DNA from 2 places in the Glutamicibacter sp. V16R2B1 genome. Region 2 is predicted to be linked to the other one. Evidence: predicted binding sites of a transcription regulator. Region 2 holds the regulator's gene; the other holds the start of a gene.
The links. The regulator LexA, encoded in region 2, represses DNA repair genes until DNA is damaged. The targets are predictions, from matches to a motif close to TCGAACANNTGTTCGA.

Region 1: a site for LexA is predicted at 1,386-1,401, ahead of recA (recombinase RecA). Genes of this name have one in related genera too.

What each region holds. Positions count from the first base shown of each region.
Region 1 covers NZ_VATX01000003.1:4,369-12,556, forward strand. Annotated here, with positions in the region: gene FDN03_RS00890 (regulatory protein RecX) at 1-162, opposite strand, end outside; gene recA (recombinase RecA) at 169-1,221, opposite strand; gene FDN03_RS00900 (DUF3046 domain-containing protein) at 1,437-1,658, opposite strand; gene FDN03_RS00905 (helix-turn-helix transcriptional regulator) at 1,750-2,178, opposite strand; gene FDN03_RS00910 (CinA family protein) at 2,372-2,869, opposite strand; gene pgsA (CDP-diacylglycerol--glycerol-3-phosphate 3-phosphatidyltransferase) at 2,954-3,550, opposite strand; gene FDN03_RS00920 (DNA translocase FtsK) at 3,554-6,439, opposite strand; gene FDN03_RS16685 (hypothetical protein) at 6,581-6,937, opposite strand; gene FDN03_RS16895 (hypothetical protein) at 6,946-7,068, opposite strand; gene FDN03_RS16690 (SUMF1/EgtB/PvdO family nonheme iron enzyme) at 7,080-7,364, shown strand; gene FDN03_RS00930 (ribonuclease J) at 7,435-8,188, opposite strand, start outside.
Region 2 covers NZ_VATX01000006.1:4,580-12,767, forward strand. Annotated here, with positions in the region: gene FDN03_RS03885 (ATP-dependent DNA helicase) at 1-256, shown strand, start outside; gene FDN03_RS03890 (NADPH:quinone reductase) at 282-1,265, opposite strand; gene FDN03_RS03895 (glycoside hydrolase family 76 protein) at 1,407-2,480, shown strand; gene FDN03_RS03900 (NUDIX domain-containing protein) at 2,477-2,950, shown strand; gene lexA (transcriptional repressor LexA) at 3,077-3,796, opposite strand; gene FDN03_RS03910 (LysM peptidoglycan-binding domain-containing protein) at 4,057-4,413, shown strand; gene FDN03_RS03915 (histidinol-phosphate transaminase) at 4,487-5,611, shown strand; gene hisB (imidazoleglycerol-phosphate dehydratase HisB) at 5,624-6,244, shown strand; gene hisH (imidazole glycerol phosphate synthase subunit HisH) at 6,245-6,880, shown strand; gene FDN03_RS16385 (hypothetical protein) at 6,883-7,032, shown strand; gene priA (bifunctional 1-(5-phosphoribosyl)-5-((5-phosphoribosylamino)methylideneamino)imidazole-4-carboxamide isomerase/phosphoribosylanthranilate isomerase PriA) at 7,066-7,806, shown strand.

The sequences.
Region 1 (8,188 bases), on a different contig from region 2:
ATCCGCCGCAACAGAATCGTCGTCTACGTCCTGCTCGTCGGGGTCGGGTCTGGCCCAGTCGGGCATCTCCTGCGGGTCACCGAAGAACTCATCGGATACGCGCTCGGCGCCGTACCCGGAAGAGTTTCCGGGTACGGCGCCGCGTTTCTTGCGTGGGGGCACTGCTACTTACTCGCCTTCGACGACGCGCAGGCCTTCGGTGTCCTCGCCCTCGGCCTCTGGCATTTCCACAATGCCCAGCTTCTGCTTGATCTGCAGTTCCAGCTCGTTGGCCAGGTCCGGGTTGTCGCGCAGGAAGCGGCGGGCGTTCTCCTTGCCCTGCCCCAGCTGGTCGCCGTCATAGGTGAACCAGGCACCGGACTTCTTGACCAGCCCGTGCTCCACGCCCATGTCGATGAGGCTGCCTTCACGGGAAATACCCACACCGTAGAGGATGTCGAACTCGGCCTGCTTGAACGGCGGGGCCATCTTGTTCTTCACGATCTTCACGCGGGTACGGTTGCCGACCGGGTTGGCGCCTTCCTTCAGCGTCTCAATGCGGCGGATGTCCATGCGCACCGAGGCGTAGAACTTCAGCGCCTTACCACCGGTGGTGGTTTCCGGGCTGCCGAAGAACACACCGATCTTTTCACGCAGCTGGTTGATGAAGATGGCGGTCGTCTTCGAGGCGGAAAGGCGACCGGTGATCTTGCGCAGCGCTTGGGACATCAGGCGTGCCTGCAGACCCACGTGGCTGTCGCCCATTTCGCCTTCGATTTCAGCCCGCGGCACCAGGGCGGCCACCGAGTCGATGACGATGATGTCCAGGGCGCCGGAGCCGACCAGCATGTCCATGATTTCCAGGGCCTGCTCACCGGTGTCCGGCTGGGAGACCAGCAGGGCGTCGGTGTCCACGCCCAGCTTCTTGGCGTATTCGGGATCCAGGGCGTGCTCGGCGTCGATGAACGCCGCGATGCCGCCGGCCCGCTGCGCGCTGGCTACGGCGTGCAGGGCCACAGTGGTCTTACCCGAGGATTCCGGGCCGTAGACCTCCACCACGCGTCCGCGCGGCAGTCCGCCAATGCCCAGGGCCACGTCCAAGGCGACCGAACCGGTGGGAATGGCTTCGATGGGCGCGCGAGTGTCATCGCCCAAACGCATGACCGAGCCCTTGCCGAATTGCTTGTCAATCTGGCCGAGGACTGATTCGAGCGCCTTTTCCCGATCATTTTTTGCTGCCATGGTTCACCTTTAAGTCGTCGTGGCTACCTGGGTATGCCTATCGATATTTGTCTTACTGCTCTCCACAGTAGGACTGCGCTCCGACACTTTGGACTCGATGACGCCAAGTGTGGAGAAGTTTTGTGTTTTTCTGCGCTTGCGCGTGTGTACGAAAACAACGGTATCCGAACACGTGTTCGAAATCAAAGCTTCTGCCTTCGAACACGCCGGGAAGTTTATTCCTTGATTTCGATGTCCGGGCCCAGCCAACGGTCCGTCGGCACTTCCTGTATGCGGCAGACCGCTTCCCACACTGTTTTCGGGTCGATTCCGCGCTCCAGCGCCTGGGAGGCGTTCAGACTGCCCAGCTCGGTGAGCGCCAACGAGCCGGCCAGCACCCGGGAGTACCGGGGACCGAACTCATGCTCCATGTTTCGCCAAAAATCGCTTAATCGCACGTAGATATTCTTTCACGAAATACCGGCAGGACCCCCGCCCAAGGCGAAGGTCCTGCCGGTGTTTTAGAAGTTTGAAATGCCGGGATGTTGATTAGTTGGATGCCGAAGCCAGCGGCTTGTTGAAACGCTCCGGAAGATCGGTGGCGAATTCGCTGGACAGCTCGGAGGGGATGGTGTCCGGGATGGTGATGCCTTCAGCCAGTGCGATGCGTTCGGAAACCTCACGCAGCATCAGTGACAGTGGCACCTCCAGGGCGATGCAGATCGAGGACAGCAGTTCGCTGGAAGCCTCCTTCTGACCGCGTTCGACTTCCGAAAGGTAGCCGAGGGACACACGGGCACTATGGGAGACCTCGCGTAGAGTGCGGCCCTGACGCTGACGGACGTCGCGTAGGACATCACCGATTTCGTGACGGAGTACTACCATTTTGTGCTCCTCCTTCTCGTGCTGGACCTCAGCTGGTTGGCCCATGTCGCGCCAACGGACAACTCCATTGACTGTGACGGGTTGCTTAACCATGTGTGTTGCCTTTGCTCCTGGGTCCTAAATTCGGGTCTGAGACCCGGCCGAGATACCCTCGGCCGTTGTCTGTTTCAACGGTGCCACCGGGTCTTTTGTTCCCGGTACCCTTACCCTAATCAATACTTTGCGACGAACGCCACATCACCAGCCAATTAACGGGAACTGTTGCGATATGTGTTGCCGCTTCTAATTATTTCGAGCCAGCCTGTGAATTTTCTTGGCCGAGCATGGCAACTAGCTGTTGCAGCGCGGCCGTGGTGCTCTGCTCCCGGATCCGTTGCCGGCTGCCGACGAAGTGGTGGAGCACCGACCCGGCCTGCGTGGCGGTGGCCCAGCCGATGTAGACGGTGCCCACGGCCTTGCCGTCGTGCGCGGCCGGCCCGGCAACGCCCGTGGCCGACACCGCCACATCGGCGCCGCACGCCTGCCGGGCGCCGACGGCCATCAGCCGCGCGACCTCCGGGTCCACCGAGCCGTGGGTGGAGAGCAGCTCGGCCGGCACATCCAACAGTGAGGCCTTGACCTTGGAGGAATAGGAGACCACCCCGCCCTGCAGCACGGCCGAGGAGCCGGGCACCGAGGCGAGGGTGGCGCTGATCATGCCGGCGGTCAGCGATTCGGCCGTGGCGATCTGCCGCCCCGTGGCCCTGGCCAGCTCAACGACCCGAGTTGCTAGTTCCGTATGCATGCTCCTGCCTTCCCTCCACGTGTCCTACATGTTCTAATCCTTGGTCGGCCGGCGGCGGTGGGCCTGGCCGTATCCCTTGGCCGCCTACTGGGTCCGGCGCGCGTTTGAGCGCAGCTTCGCCGCCTTCACGACGTAGTCCAGTCCGGTCAGCACGGTCACCGCGACGGTGAGCAGCATGATGATCCAGGCGGTGGTGCCCAACCAGTCAATGGTGTGGGTGAACGGCAGCAGGTAGAGGATGATGGCCACGGTCTGCAGCACGGTCTTGACCTTCCCGCCCATGTCCGCCGCGATCACCCCGTAACGGATGACGGCGAAGCGCAGCAGGGTGATCCCCCACTCACGCACCAGGATCACGATCGTCACCCACCAGGGCAGTTCGCCGATGATGGAGAAGACCACCAGCGCGGAGCCGGTGAGCAGCTTGTCCGCGATCGGGTCGGCGATCTTGCCGAAGTTGGTGATCAGCCCGCGGCTGCGGGCCAGGTCCCCGTCCAGCTTGTCGGTGTACATGGCCACGGCGAAGATCGCCACCGCCACCCAGCGCCACACCCCCTGGGTGGAGTTGTCGGCCAGCAGCGCCCAGACGAAGAAGGGCACCATGATGATGCGCACCGTGGTGAGCACGTTGGCGATGTTCAGCGTGGGAACCGGGGCTTCACCGCTGGAGGGGTTGGTCATCAATTACCGTCCTGTCAGGTTCCAGGCGTCCTCGCCCGATTGGTCGTCACCGTCGTAGTAGTCCACCGCGGCCTCCCGGCTGTCCAGGTCCGCGGCCACCTCGTCAACCGGGCCAGCGTGGTTCACGTTGGCCTCGTCCACCAGCGCCTGCTCGGCGGCGGTGGCCTGGTGGCTGGCCGCCTCGTCTCCGCGCATGGCGGCGAGCACCGCCGGCAGGTCGTCCGGCTTGACCAGCACGTCGCGGGCCTTGGAGCCCTCCGAGGGGCCGACCACGCCGCGCGATTCCATCAGGTCCATCAGGCGTCCGGCCTTGGCGAAGCCCACGCGCAGCTTGCGCTGCAGCATCGAGGTGGAGCCGAACTGGCTGGTGACCACCAATTCGGTGGCCTGCAGCAGCAGCTCCAGGTCGTCTCCAATGTCCTCGTCGATCTTCTTCTTCTCGGCCGTGGGCACCACGTCGTCGCGGTATTCGGGCTGCAGCTGCTCCTTGACGTGCTTGACCACGCGCTGGATCTCCGACTCGGTGACCCAGGCGCCCTGCACGCGCATCGGCTTGGAGGAGCCCATGGGCAGGAACAGTGCGTCACCCTGGCCCAGCAGCTTCTCCGCGCCGGGCTGGTCCAGCACCACGCGCGAGTCGGTGACCGAAGAGGTGGCAAAGGCCATGCGGGAGGGCACGTTCGCCTTGATCAGGCCGGTGACCACGTCCACCGAGGGGCGCTGGGTGGCCAGCACCAGGTGGATGCCGGCGGCACGGGCCAGCTGGGTGATGCGCACGATCGCGTCTTCGACGTCGCGTGGGGCCACCATCATCAGGTCGGCGAGCTCGTCGACGATCACCAGCAGGTACGGGTAGGGCTTGAGCACGCGCTCGGATCCGGCCGGGACCTGCACCTTGCCCGCGCGCACCGCCTTGTTGAAGTCATCGATGTGCTTGAACCCGAAGTTCGCCAGATCGTCGTAGCGGGTGTCCATTTCCCGCACCACCCAGGCCAGCGCCTCGGCGGCCTTCTTCGGGTTGGTGATGATCGGGGTGATCAGGTGCGGCACGCCCTCATAGGCGGTGAGTTCCACGCGCTTGGGGTCAACCATCACCATGCGCACCTCATCCGGGGTGGCGCGCATCAGGATCGAAGTGATCATGGAGTTCACGAACGAGGACTTACCCGCACCGGTGGCACCGGCGACCAGCAGGTGCGGCATCTTGGCCAGGTTGGCGACCACGAAGCCGCCCTCGACGTCCTTGCCCACGCCCATCACCATCGGGTGGGCGGACTTCTTGGCGTTGTGGCTGCGCAGCACGTCGCCCAGCGCCACGATTTCCTTGTCGGTGTTCGGAATCTCGATGCCGATCGCGCTCTTGCCCGGGATTGGGGAAAGGATGCGCACATCGGAGGAGGCGACCGCGTAGGAGATATTCTTGGACAGGGCGGTGACCTTCTCCACCTTGGTGCCCGGGGAGAGTTCGATCTCGTAGCGGGTGACCGTCGGGCCGCGGGAGAACCCGGTGACCTGGGCGTCCACCTTGAACTGGGTGAGCGTGTTGGTCAGCGCCGCGACCACCGCATCGTTGGCCTCGGAGTGTTCCTTGGCCGGCGGGCCGGCAGGCAGGTAGTCGTTGGAGGGCAGCGTGTAGGTCACGTCGCCGGAGAGCTGCAGCTGTTCGGTGCGCTGCGGGATGGGACTCAGCGGCGGGGTCGGCTTGGTGCGGTCCAGCGCCACGGTGCTCATCGCATCGGTGGCCGCCTCCGGTTCGTCCTTGCCCAGGCCCACCTGGTTCATGATGGCCGCCATCTCGGCCTCGGCCTTGGTGGGGCGCTTAACTCCCGGCGGCGGGGTATCCGGGGCCGGGTGGCTGATCGCCTCGGTCGCCGGTTCGGCGTCCAGGCCGGCTTCGCCGTGCAGTTCGGGGATCTTGTCCAGGGAGACGGTGGCGGCATCGTCGATGACCGCCTTGTCGTAGGCCACGTCCCCGACGCGCTCGTGCTCCACTTCCCCGTCCACGTCGTAGACTTCGGTGGCCTTCTTGGCCTTGGGCTTGAAGAACGAGGACTTCTTCTTCTTGGGGGCCGGGGCGGGCTCGGGTTCCCCATACAGGTACGACTGGTCGTGCTCCTCAGCGTGCGGGTCCAGGTCGCTGACCTTCGGGGCCACCGCGGTGCGCGGGGCGTTCGGGTCCTGGCCGAGCAGCCGGTTGTAGCCTCCACGGATCCGCGTGGGGATCTGGGTGATGGGAGTGGCGGTGACAATCAGCAGCGACATGAACAGCAGGAAGATGAACACGGCCATGGCTCCGGGGACCGTGATCAGGGACGCCAGCGGAGGCCCGAGGATGGCTCCGCTCATCCCGCCGCTGGTCCACAGGGTCTCAAAGTCGGAGGACACCGCCGGGGCGCCGGCGGCCAGGTTCGCCACCGCGGCCCCGGATAGGGTCATCACCAGCAGGCCGATGCCGATGCGGTTGTTCGCCGCATCGTTCTGCGGGTAACGGAAGAGCCGGGCGGCGCCGATCAGCAGGATCGGGGGCAGCATGACGGCCATGAAGCCCAGCGAACCTCCGGCGACCGCGTGCACGCCGCGGCCAAACCAGCCGACATCGCGCAGTCCCCACCATTCGACGATGGCGACCAGGATCGCGATCAGGGTCAGGAACAGTCCCGTACCGTCACGGCGCACCTCATAGTCAGGGCGGACGTTGCGCCCGATCTTGCGGAACGCGCCGCCAACCACCCGGGCAATGCCCATCCAGAAACCGAGGATGGCGCGCAGCGGCAGCGCCAGCTCATTCTCTGGATTCTCGGGGGTCTTCTTCTTGGACGCGGCACTCGATCCCCGCGGTTTGCGCGTGGAGGAGGTCTTCGCGCCCTTTGATTGGGTACGTGGAGCCATATAACTAGGGTATCGCCCCAATTTGTGCGCTACCCGAATTTACACGGAACAGGCCTGTAACCCTGTGCTGGATGCTCATCACAGCGCCCCCACCGCGCACCTGCAAGACCTGCTCTTTCACGGCCAGGGCCATGACAGCTTTCACGGGCCATGGGTCTGTACCGCGTCACGTCGCGGCAGGTATTTCAGGATTCCGCAGGTGGCCACCCCCGCCACGAGCATGCTCAAGACAACAAACATCGCGGCAACCAGCAACGGCCAGGCCCCGTCGTTCACCGTCAGGGCTCCTGCGCCCCAATACAGTCCCGGCAGGACCGCCCCCAGTCCCGCGCCCATGGCCGAAAGACGGGCCTGGCGCCACCCGCTGCTTCCGGGGCGGCGTTTTTCGACGAAGCTCAGCAGCAGGGCTGCACCGAGGATCGGCGCCGCGGCAAGCAGGACCCCGAACACTCCCCCATACGCCAGGCCCACCACCACCGAGGCTACGGAGGCGGCCATCCCCTGCTCTATATTGCGGGCAGCATCAAATACGCGCCGAGAATGGCGCCCAGCAGCGCGCCGATCAGCACACCCACCACCAACTGGTAGCGAAAGAGCCGCCCGACAGGTTCGGCAGCAAGATGTTTCATGGACACATCCTATGAACTTCAGGATCGCTTTCCACACGGAGACCTGTTCGCCGCCGGGTTGTCGTCCGAAGAAATCAGCCCGAACCATTTTCCAAGGTGCTGCTACAGACACTGCTAGGAATGATTCACGCTGGGTTGGCACCACCCCGGTAGGGCTGTTCCCGCCACACGGATTCGGGCTGTTCGACATGATCGGCAATGTCTGGGTGTGGACCGCGGACTACTGGATATACCGCCACCTGCCGGCTCGCAGCCCGCTGGGCCGGTTGTTGGACCGGCATGCCGCTGTCACTTAACAACATCAGCCCCCACAATTTTTCCGAATCAACTCAGAAAAACGGCGGGGGCTCACGTTATGGGCAGCGTTTACGCTTCGAGCACGACCGGCACGATCATCGGGCGTCGGCGCAGCTTGCGCGACACCCAGGAACCAATGACGCGGCGGGTGATCTGCTGCAGCTGATGGGTGGTGTGCGACGGGTTGTTCGCCACCGCCTCCACGATTGCCGCTTCGATCTTCGGCTTGATCTCGTCAAAGACCTTGTCGTCCTCGGCCACGCCGCGGGCGTGGATGTCCGGTCCGGTGATCACGGTGCCGTTCTGGCGGTTGATCACGGTGATGACCGAGATGAACCCCTCCTCGCCGAGCACCACGCGGTCCTTCAGGTCATCCTCGGTGATGGTGCCGACCTTGGAGCCGTCCACGTACACGTAGCCGCAGTCGACCTGGCCGACCAGCTGGGCGACCCCGTCCTTCAGGTCGATGACCGAACCGTCCTCGGCCAGGATCACGTTCTCCTCCGGCACCCCGGACTGCGCGGCCAGCCGGCCGTTGGCGATCAGGTGGCGGGTTTCACCGTGCACCGGCATGACGTTCTTCGGGCGCAGGATGTTGTAGCAGTACAGCAGCTCGCCGGCCGAGGCGTGCCCGGAGACGTGCACCTTGGCCATGCCCTTGTGGATCACCTCGGCGCCCAGGCGCATCAGGCCGTTGATGACGCGGAACACCGCGTTCTCGTTGCCCGGGATGAGGCTGGAGGCCAGGATCACGGTATCCCCGGCGCCGACCTCGACCTTGTGGGTGCCGTTGGCCATGCGCGACAGGGCGGCCATCGGTTCG
Region 2 (8,188 bases):
CACCCAGGACATCGCCCGCCACGGCGGCAACGGATTCATGCAGGTCTCCGCCGCCCACGCTGCGGTGCGCCTGGCCCAGGGGGCCGGACGCCTGATCCGGTCGATCAACGACAAGGGCGTGGTGGCGGTGCTGGATTCCCGGATGGCCACTGCACGCTACGGCGGCTACCTGAAGAGCTCGCTGCCGCCGATGTGGCCCACTCCGGACAAGAAGGTCATCCTCGGGGTGCTCAAACGGCTGAACCCGAACAAGTAGCCGGGGCCGGCCGCCCCCGCCCGGGTCAGCCGCGCAGGCGCACCAGAACCTTTCCATGAAGCCCACCGGCCTCCACCAGCCGGTGGGCTTCGCCAGCCTGCTCCAAGGGCAATTCGCGATCCACCCGGTACTTCAGCTCCCTCGTGGCCAGCAACTCATTCAGCGCGGCGGCCGCCGCAGAAAGTTCCTCGGCTCTCGCGTTCGAGACGGCGAAACCCTTCACGCTCACATCCCGGGTGTAGAGCGCACCGACCGGAATGCTGGCCTCGGCCTGCAGGCCCGCGGAAATCAACACGGTGCCCCGGTTGGCCAGCGCCGGGATAAGCTGGGCCAGCTGCTGGTGACCCGACGTGTCCCACCAGATCGCGGCACCTTCGGGCACATGGGAGGCCACCGCTTCGATGAGGTCGGGCCGGGCATAGTCCAGCACGGTGTCAGCCCCCAAATCCCTGACCCAGGAATGATCCGCCGGGGCGGCGCTGGCAATCACCCGGGCGCCCCGGGCGCAGGCAAACTGCACGGCTGCACTGCCCACGGCACCGGCCGCCCCACCAATGAACACCGACTGCCCGGCGGCCAGCGGTGCGCTGCGCCCCAGCCCCAGCCACGCGGTGGTCATGGCATGGGACAGCGCCACCACGCCGCGCAAATCCGCCACGTTCTGCGGGAGCGTGAAAAGCCGTGCGGCCGGCACCACGCAGAATTCGGCAAAGGACCCCTGCCGCCTGTCATACCCCAACGAGTTTGACCAGACCCGGTCCCCGACGCTGAACCCGGTGACCGACTCACCCACGGCCTCGACCGTGCCGGCCACATCCCGGCCGATGATGAACGGGGAAGGAAGCTCGGTGGCGTACGCGCCGGAACGCACAAAGGTGTCCACATGGTTCACGCAGGAGAACTCGGCGCGCACCAACACTTCGTCCGGTTGCGGTCTGGGAATCGGAACCTCACGCACCGCAATGGATTCAGCCGGACCGGGAACATCGATAACCGCTGCACGCATCATGTCTCCAGCATGCTCCCGCGGCCGACGCCAAGCCAAGTACGGCGGCAAATGCGCGCGCTGGGCGGGAAACGTAGACTCGTCACAGAACACCGCCGCACCCGGTGGTTGCCCACCGACCCCCGTCAGGTAGAGGAGCAGTGCATGACCCACAGCTGGACCGCGCTGGCCGACAACGCTGCCCGTGATGTCAACGACCGTTTCGGGCACCGGCTCATGGGGCTGCCCGGCACCTGGATCGGAGCGTTGCGGGCACCGGTTCCCACCCCTAACGCGCCGGCAGCCCGTGGGCGCCGGATCCGAGGGGACGCCCCATGGTCTGAATGGCACTACTGGTGGCAGGCCCACTACCTGGACGCGATCGTGGACATGGGGTGTCACTATGTGCGGGCCGGCGCACCCGAGGCAGCCAAGGCCGAGGTGCGCCGCGGGCTGCGGCTGCTGCGCGGGATCAAGATCCGCAACTTCGGGGTGTTCCCGAACTATTTCTTTGATGACATGGCCTGGCTGGCGCTCTCCAGCCACCGGCTGAACGCGCTGTGCCTGGAACTGCACCAGCAACCGGCAAAACTTGCCCAGTCGGCGGTGGACTCGCTGACCCGCCAACTGCGCAGCGGTCAGGATTCGGTGCTTGGCGGTGGTCTGTACTGGTCACGCAAACGCGCGTTCAAGAACGTGCCGGTCAACGGCCCCGCGGCCCTGCACTTCGCCCGCATCGGGGACCGGAAAACCGCTGCCTCGCTGGTCGACTGGATGCGCGAGAAGCTCTTCGACCCCACCCTGGGCCTCTACCTGGATGGGATCTATCTGGTTAACGCCGGACATCGGCTCGAAGGACAGATCTACACCTACAACCAGGGCCCAATCCTTGGGGCCTGGCTGGAGCTCGGGGACGAACGGTACCTGCGCCAGGCCGCCGACCTCATCGACGCGGTGGACCGTGGGCTCACCGTTCCACAGCAGGGGCTGCGCCTGGAACAGGGCGGGGATGGGGGCCTATTCACCGGAATCCTCTGCCGCTACCTGGCGCTGGCCGCTACGGATCACCGACTGCCGCAGCGGGCGCGGCAAACCGCCGCGCGGCTCGTTTCCGATACCGCCGCCACCGTCCTGGACAAGCAGACGGCCCAGCTCTCGGAAGCCGTGCAGCGCTGGAGCATCCTCTCGGCCGCAGCGGTCGTCACGCAGAGCACCGACCTGAAACGAAGGACCTCATGAGCCTTCCACCGCAGGACTTGCCTCCGGCACGCAGCGGACTCATCGCAGTGAGTTACGTGATCTTTCGCCAAGCCGACGCCGTGTTGCTGCAACAGCGGCGAGGCACTGGTTTCCTGGACGGGTACTGGGGCGCTGCCGCCGCCGGGCATCTGGAGAATGGGGAAAGCGCAGTAGCGGCAGCCATTCGAGAAGCCGGCGAGGAGCTGGGTGTACGGGTCCGCGAAGAACATCTTCACCCCCTGACGGTGCTGCAGCGCCCGGCTGCGGTCAAGGAACAGCCCGGCCGCGTCGACTTATTTTTCGAATGCCGCACCTGGCAGGGCACACCCGAGATCCACGAGCCGGACAAAGCCGTGGATCTTCGCTGGTTCAGGCTCGATGACCTGCCAATCCCCGTGGTGCCCCACGAAAAGGTGGTCCTTGAACAACTGCGCCTGCCACTGCCGGCCTTCACCTGCCTCGCTCCCTAGCGGACGTTATCCGGATGAATTGATTCCCGGCTTGGGTGGGAGCGTCGAGCAGAGCCAAAACAAGATCCCGGTGTGCCGCGTTTGGTAACGCGAAACACCGGGACTGTGCCGAAGGTGGCAGGAAGGCTAGAGCGAACGCATCACCGAAACAACTCGGCCCATGATGGTGGCGCTGTCGCCCAGAATCGGTTCGTAGCGCGAGTTCTGCGGAAGCAGCCAGGTGTGGCCATCACGCTGGCGGAAGGTCTTGACGGTGGCTTCCTCATCCAGCAGGGCGGCAACGATGTCGCCGTTGTCGGCGGTCTGCTGACGGCGCACCACCACCCAGTCGCCGTCGCAAATGGCGGCATCCACCATGGAGTCGCCCGAAACCCGCAACATGAACAGCTCACCGTGGCCCACGAGCTGACGCGGCAGGGAGAAGACATCCTCGACGCTCTGCTCAGCCAGGATCGGACCACCGGCGGCAATGCGTCCAACCAGTGGCACCATCGTGGTGTCCGCCGAGGTGCTTAGCTCAATGACCTTGGTCTCATCGGCCGGCTCCGGCTGGGCGGCCGGTTCCTTGGAAGCGGATTCAGACTCGTCGTTCAGCTGCAGCGGAAGCAGAATTTCCATGGCGCGGGGACGGCGCGGGTCACGGCGGATATAGCCGAGCTTCTCCAGCTGACCCAACTGGTGGGTTACCGAGGAGAGGCTGGCCAACCCGACCGAGTCGCCAATCTCACGCATCGAGGGCGGGTAGCCGTTGTTCCCGATGGCCCGCTGGATGGTTTCCAGGATCTTCTTCTGGCGGATGGTCAGCGACCGAGCATTGGCACGCGGAGTGCGTTGTGATGCTGACATGTAATTTCTGCCTTCCCTAACGATTGCGAGTCATGGCCGAGCGGTCAAACTGTCGGTGCTGACTGTTGTGATGTCTTCATGCTCGATTTACTTCGAAATCCTAGTGGATTTCGAAGCCTCTTTCAAAGATTTGTTCGAACTATCTAGACAAGTGTCGCCGAGCTCTGTTAGAAAAGATGTACTAGATCCGAACATATCTTCGAATGAGATGTTCGAACATTAGAAACTCGCATCACGCTCGTCCTGAGAGGAGATCGGCCATGGCCACTACGGCACTGGATAAAGATCAAAGCACCACACGCATGCGAATCCGCCTGACCCGACGCGGCTGGGTTGTGTTGATCGGGGTTCCGGTCTTCCTGCTGGCCCTGGCCGCAACTTTCCTGCTGACCACGTTCTCCAACTCCGTAATGGCCTCCGACCAGGAGCCAGTAGGCGTTGAAACGGTGGAGGTGACCGTCATTCCCGGGGACACCCTGTGGGACTTGGCCAGCGAATACGCGCAAGGCTACAACCAGGAAGATGCCATTCGCTACATCGGCGAAATGAACTCGCTGCATGGCGGCGTGCTGCAGGCCGGACAAACCCTGCAGATTCCGGTCCTGGACCAGCAGTAGCCCACGGTTCATTGTTACCGCCTGGAGCGTCACTGATTCACTGCCAGCGCCCGCCCCAGCTTAGAATTACCGTGTGAAAGACCGCAGTGAACTGTTAAGTCAACTGCCCTTGCGTGAGAATCTCCGCGGGCTCTCTCCCTACGGCGCGCCGCAAATCGACGTGCCCATCCAGTTGAACGTCAACGAAAATACCCATCCACTGCCGCCGGCCGTGGTCGAGGCAATTGCACAAGAAGTGGCCAAGGCCGCCACCACCCTCAACCGCTACCCGGACCGCGAATTCACCGAACTGCGTGAACTGCTCGCCGACTACCTGGGGCATGAACTGCGCGCCGAGAACATCTGGGCGGCGAACGGCTCGAACGAAATCCTGCAGCAAATCCTCCAGGCCTTCGGTGGACCGGGACGCAGCGTCATGAGCTTCGTACCCACGTACTCCATGTACCCGCTGCTGGCCAGCGGCACCGACACCGCCTTCATCGCCGGAACCCGTGCCGCGGACTTCACGCTCAGCGCCGAATCGGCGGCCAGCCAGGTGCGCGAACACCGCCCGAACATCGTGATCCTCTGCTCACCCAACAACCCCACGGGTACCGCCCTGGGGCTGGATGTCATCCAGGCCGTCTACGAGGCGGCCAGCGAGAACAACGCGATCGTGATCGTCGATGAGGCCTACGCCGAGTTCGCGTTGGCCGGCACCAAGTCCGCGCTGGGCCTGCTGCCCGGCCGCCAGCGCCTGATCGTCACCCGGACCATGTCCAAGGCGTTTGCGCTGGCCGGGGCACGCCTTGGCTATCTGGCCGCGGCCCCTGAAGTCAGTGACGCCATCCGGTTGGTGCGCCTGCCCTACCACCTCTCGGCGGTCACCCAGGCCACCGCGATCGCGGCACTGAAAAACGTGGACGCGCTGCTGGCCGAGGTCGAACAGATCAAGACCCAGCGTGACCGGATCGTCACCCGGTTGACCGAACTGGGCCTGCAGCCCTCGGTCAGCGATTCGAACTTCGTGTTCTTCGGCGGGCTGCAGGATCCGGAAGCGATTTGGCAGGGCCTGCTCGAGGCAGGGATCATTGTGCGTAACAACGGGATCCCTGGCACCCTGCGCGTCACCGCCGGCACCGAGGCGGAAACCACCGCCTTCCTCGACCGGCTCAGCGAGCTGCTCGAACCGGCGCACCAGCAAACTGCCAGAAGCTAGCGAAGGAAGAAGATGTCTGCCGAATCCCTGGGCGGCCGCAAAGCCCGCATGGAACGCGTGACCAGCGAATCGTCCGTGTTCGTCGAACTTGACCTGGACGGCACCGGCAAGTCCGAGATCAGCACCTCCGTGCCGTTCTTCGACCACATGCTCACCGCACTGTCCAAGCACTCGCTGATCGACCTGACCGTGCGCGCCACCGGCGACACCCACATCGACGTGCACCACACCGTGGAGGACACCGCCATCACCATTGGCGAGGTGCTGCGCACCGCCCTGGGCAACAAGGCCGGCATCCGCCGGTTCGGCACCGCCTACGCGCCGTTGGACGAGGCCCTGGCCCGCGCCGTCGTGGACATCTCCGGGCGGCCCTACCTGGTGCACGGCGGGGAGCCGGCCGGCCAGGAATACCACCTGATCGGAGGGCACTTCACCGGGTCGATGACGCGCCACGTCTTCGAGTCGCTGACCTTCCACGCCCAGATCTGCGCCCACATCGAGGTACTCTCCGGGCGCGACCCACACCACATCGTTGAAGCGCAGTTCAAGGCCCTGGCACGGGCGCTGCGCGAAGCGGTGGAAACCGACCCCCGCATGGGGGACCAAATCCCGTCCACGAAGGGTGCGCTGTAGGTGGGAAGTAAAAACGTAGTCGTCCTGGACTACGGGTCCGGCAATGTCCGCTCTGCGGTACGCGCCCTGGAGGCGGCCGGAGCCAACGTGGAGTTGACCGCCAACTCCACCGCGATCCTGGAAGCCGATGGCCTGGTGGTCCCCGGGGTGGGGGCCTACGCCTCGGTGATGCAACAGCTCAAGGCCATTGACGCGCCGCGCTGGATCGGACGCCGGGTTGCCGGCGGCCGACCGGTGCTGGGCATCTGCGTTGGCCACCAGGTCTTCTTCGATGAGGGCGTGGAACACGGGGTGCGCAGCCAGGGACTGGGCGAATGGCCCGGCGTCGTGGAGCGCCTGGAAGCCGAAGTGATCCCACACATGGGCTGGAACACCGTCCAGGTTTCCGAGGGCAGCCGATTGTTCGAGGGGATCGAACAGGAGCGGTTCTACTTCGTGCACTCCTACGGCGTGCGCCACTGGGAGTTTGACATCACCCAGCCGGCGATGAGCGCCCCCAAGGTTACCTGGAGCACCCACGGCACCCCGTTCGTCGCCGCCGTGGAAAACGGACCGCTCTCCGCGGTCCAGTTCCACCCCGAGAAATCCGGCACGGCGGGCAACCGCCTGCTGCGCAACTGGTTGGAGACCCTCTAAACATGTGGACCGTTGTCTTGTTGGGAGTCGGAGCCTTCCTGGCCGGGGGAGCGATCTCCCTGAAAAGCCAGAAAGCCCACATCTCCTGGATCATCGCCTGCTGGGCGCTGGCCGCCATGGCAGTCATTGCCGGGTGGGTCCTGACCCTGTAGCGCCCTACGCCACCGCAGAACACAAAGGAAACAATGAGCGAGCAAACACACCTGGAACTGCTTCCCGCCGTCGACATCGCCAACGGGCAGGCCGTACGCCTGGTCCAGGGCGAAGCCGGCTCCGAGACCGGCTACGGCGATCCGCTGGAAGCCGCATTGGCCTGGCAGAACGACGGCGCCGAATGGCTGCATCTGGTGGACCTGGACGCCGCCTTTGACCGCGGACACAACACCGACATTGTCCAGCGCATCGCCCAGGAACTGCAGATCAAGGTGGAGCTCTCCGGCGGCATCCGCGATGACGCCTCACTGGAGCGGGCCCTGGAATTCGGCGCCACCCGAGTGAACCTGGGCACCGCCGCCCTGGAGAACCCCGAATGGACCGCCAAGGCCATTGAGCGCTTTGGCGACAAGATCGCCGTCGGCCTGGACGTGCGCGGCACCACCCTGGCCGGTCGCGGCTGGACCAAGGAAGGCGGGGACCTGTGGGAGGTGCTCGCCCGGCTGGAGGACGCCGGCTGCCCGCGCTACGTGGTCACCGACGTCACCAAGGACGGCACCCTGCGCGGCCCGAACGTGAAACTGCTGCTGGAAATGTGCGCCAAGACCGACAAGCCGATCGTGGCCTCCGGCGGCATCTCCTCCCTGGATGACCTGCGCGCGCTGCGCGAACTGGTTCCCGAGGGCGTCGAAGGCGCCATCATGGGCAAGGCGCTGTACGCCGGTCGCTTCACCCTGCAGGACGCCCTGGAAGTCGCGGCCGGACGGGCTTAGCTAAGTCGGGTGCAACTGATTAGTTGAATTATGGGTCTCGTGAACACGGAAAGTGTTCGCGGGACCCATACGCCGTTGAAAGACGACTGTCGAGCGACTCCATCCAGCCGTGGTCGGGGTGATCACTGCTGCGCTGACAGGTTCGCGTGCGGGATCAGAGATTCAATTTGACGGACCGTGTCCGGGAGCCCCCCCGCGGGTCTAACGCGTCAATCCAAACATAATCTCCGGGCCTTTCTCACGGCTGTCTGGAGCCTTTGCTCACTCACTAACAACGCCGCCCGTCGTACTGGTTTACTTCTCACGATGACGTGGCATTAGGTGAGCCGACGGCTGAGGTGGAACCTTGAACTGCTGAAGACCCCCGGCTTCTTTTGTTATC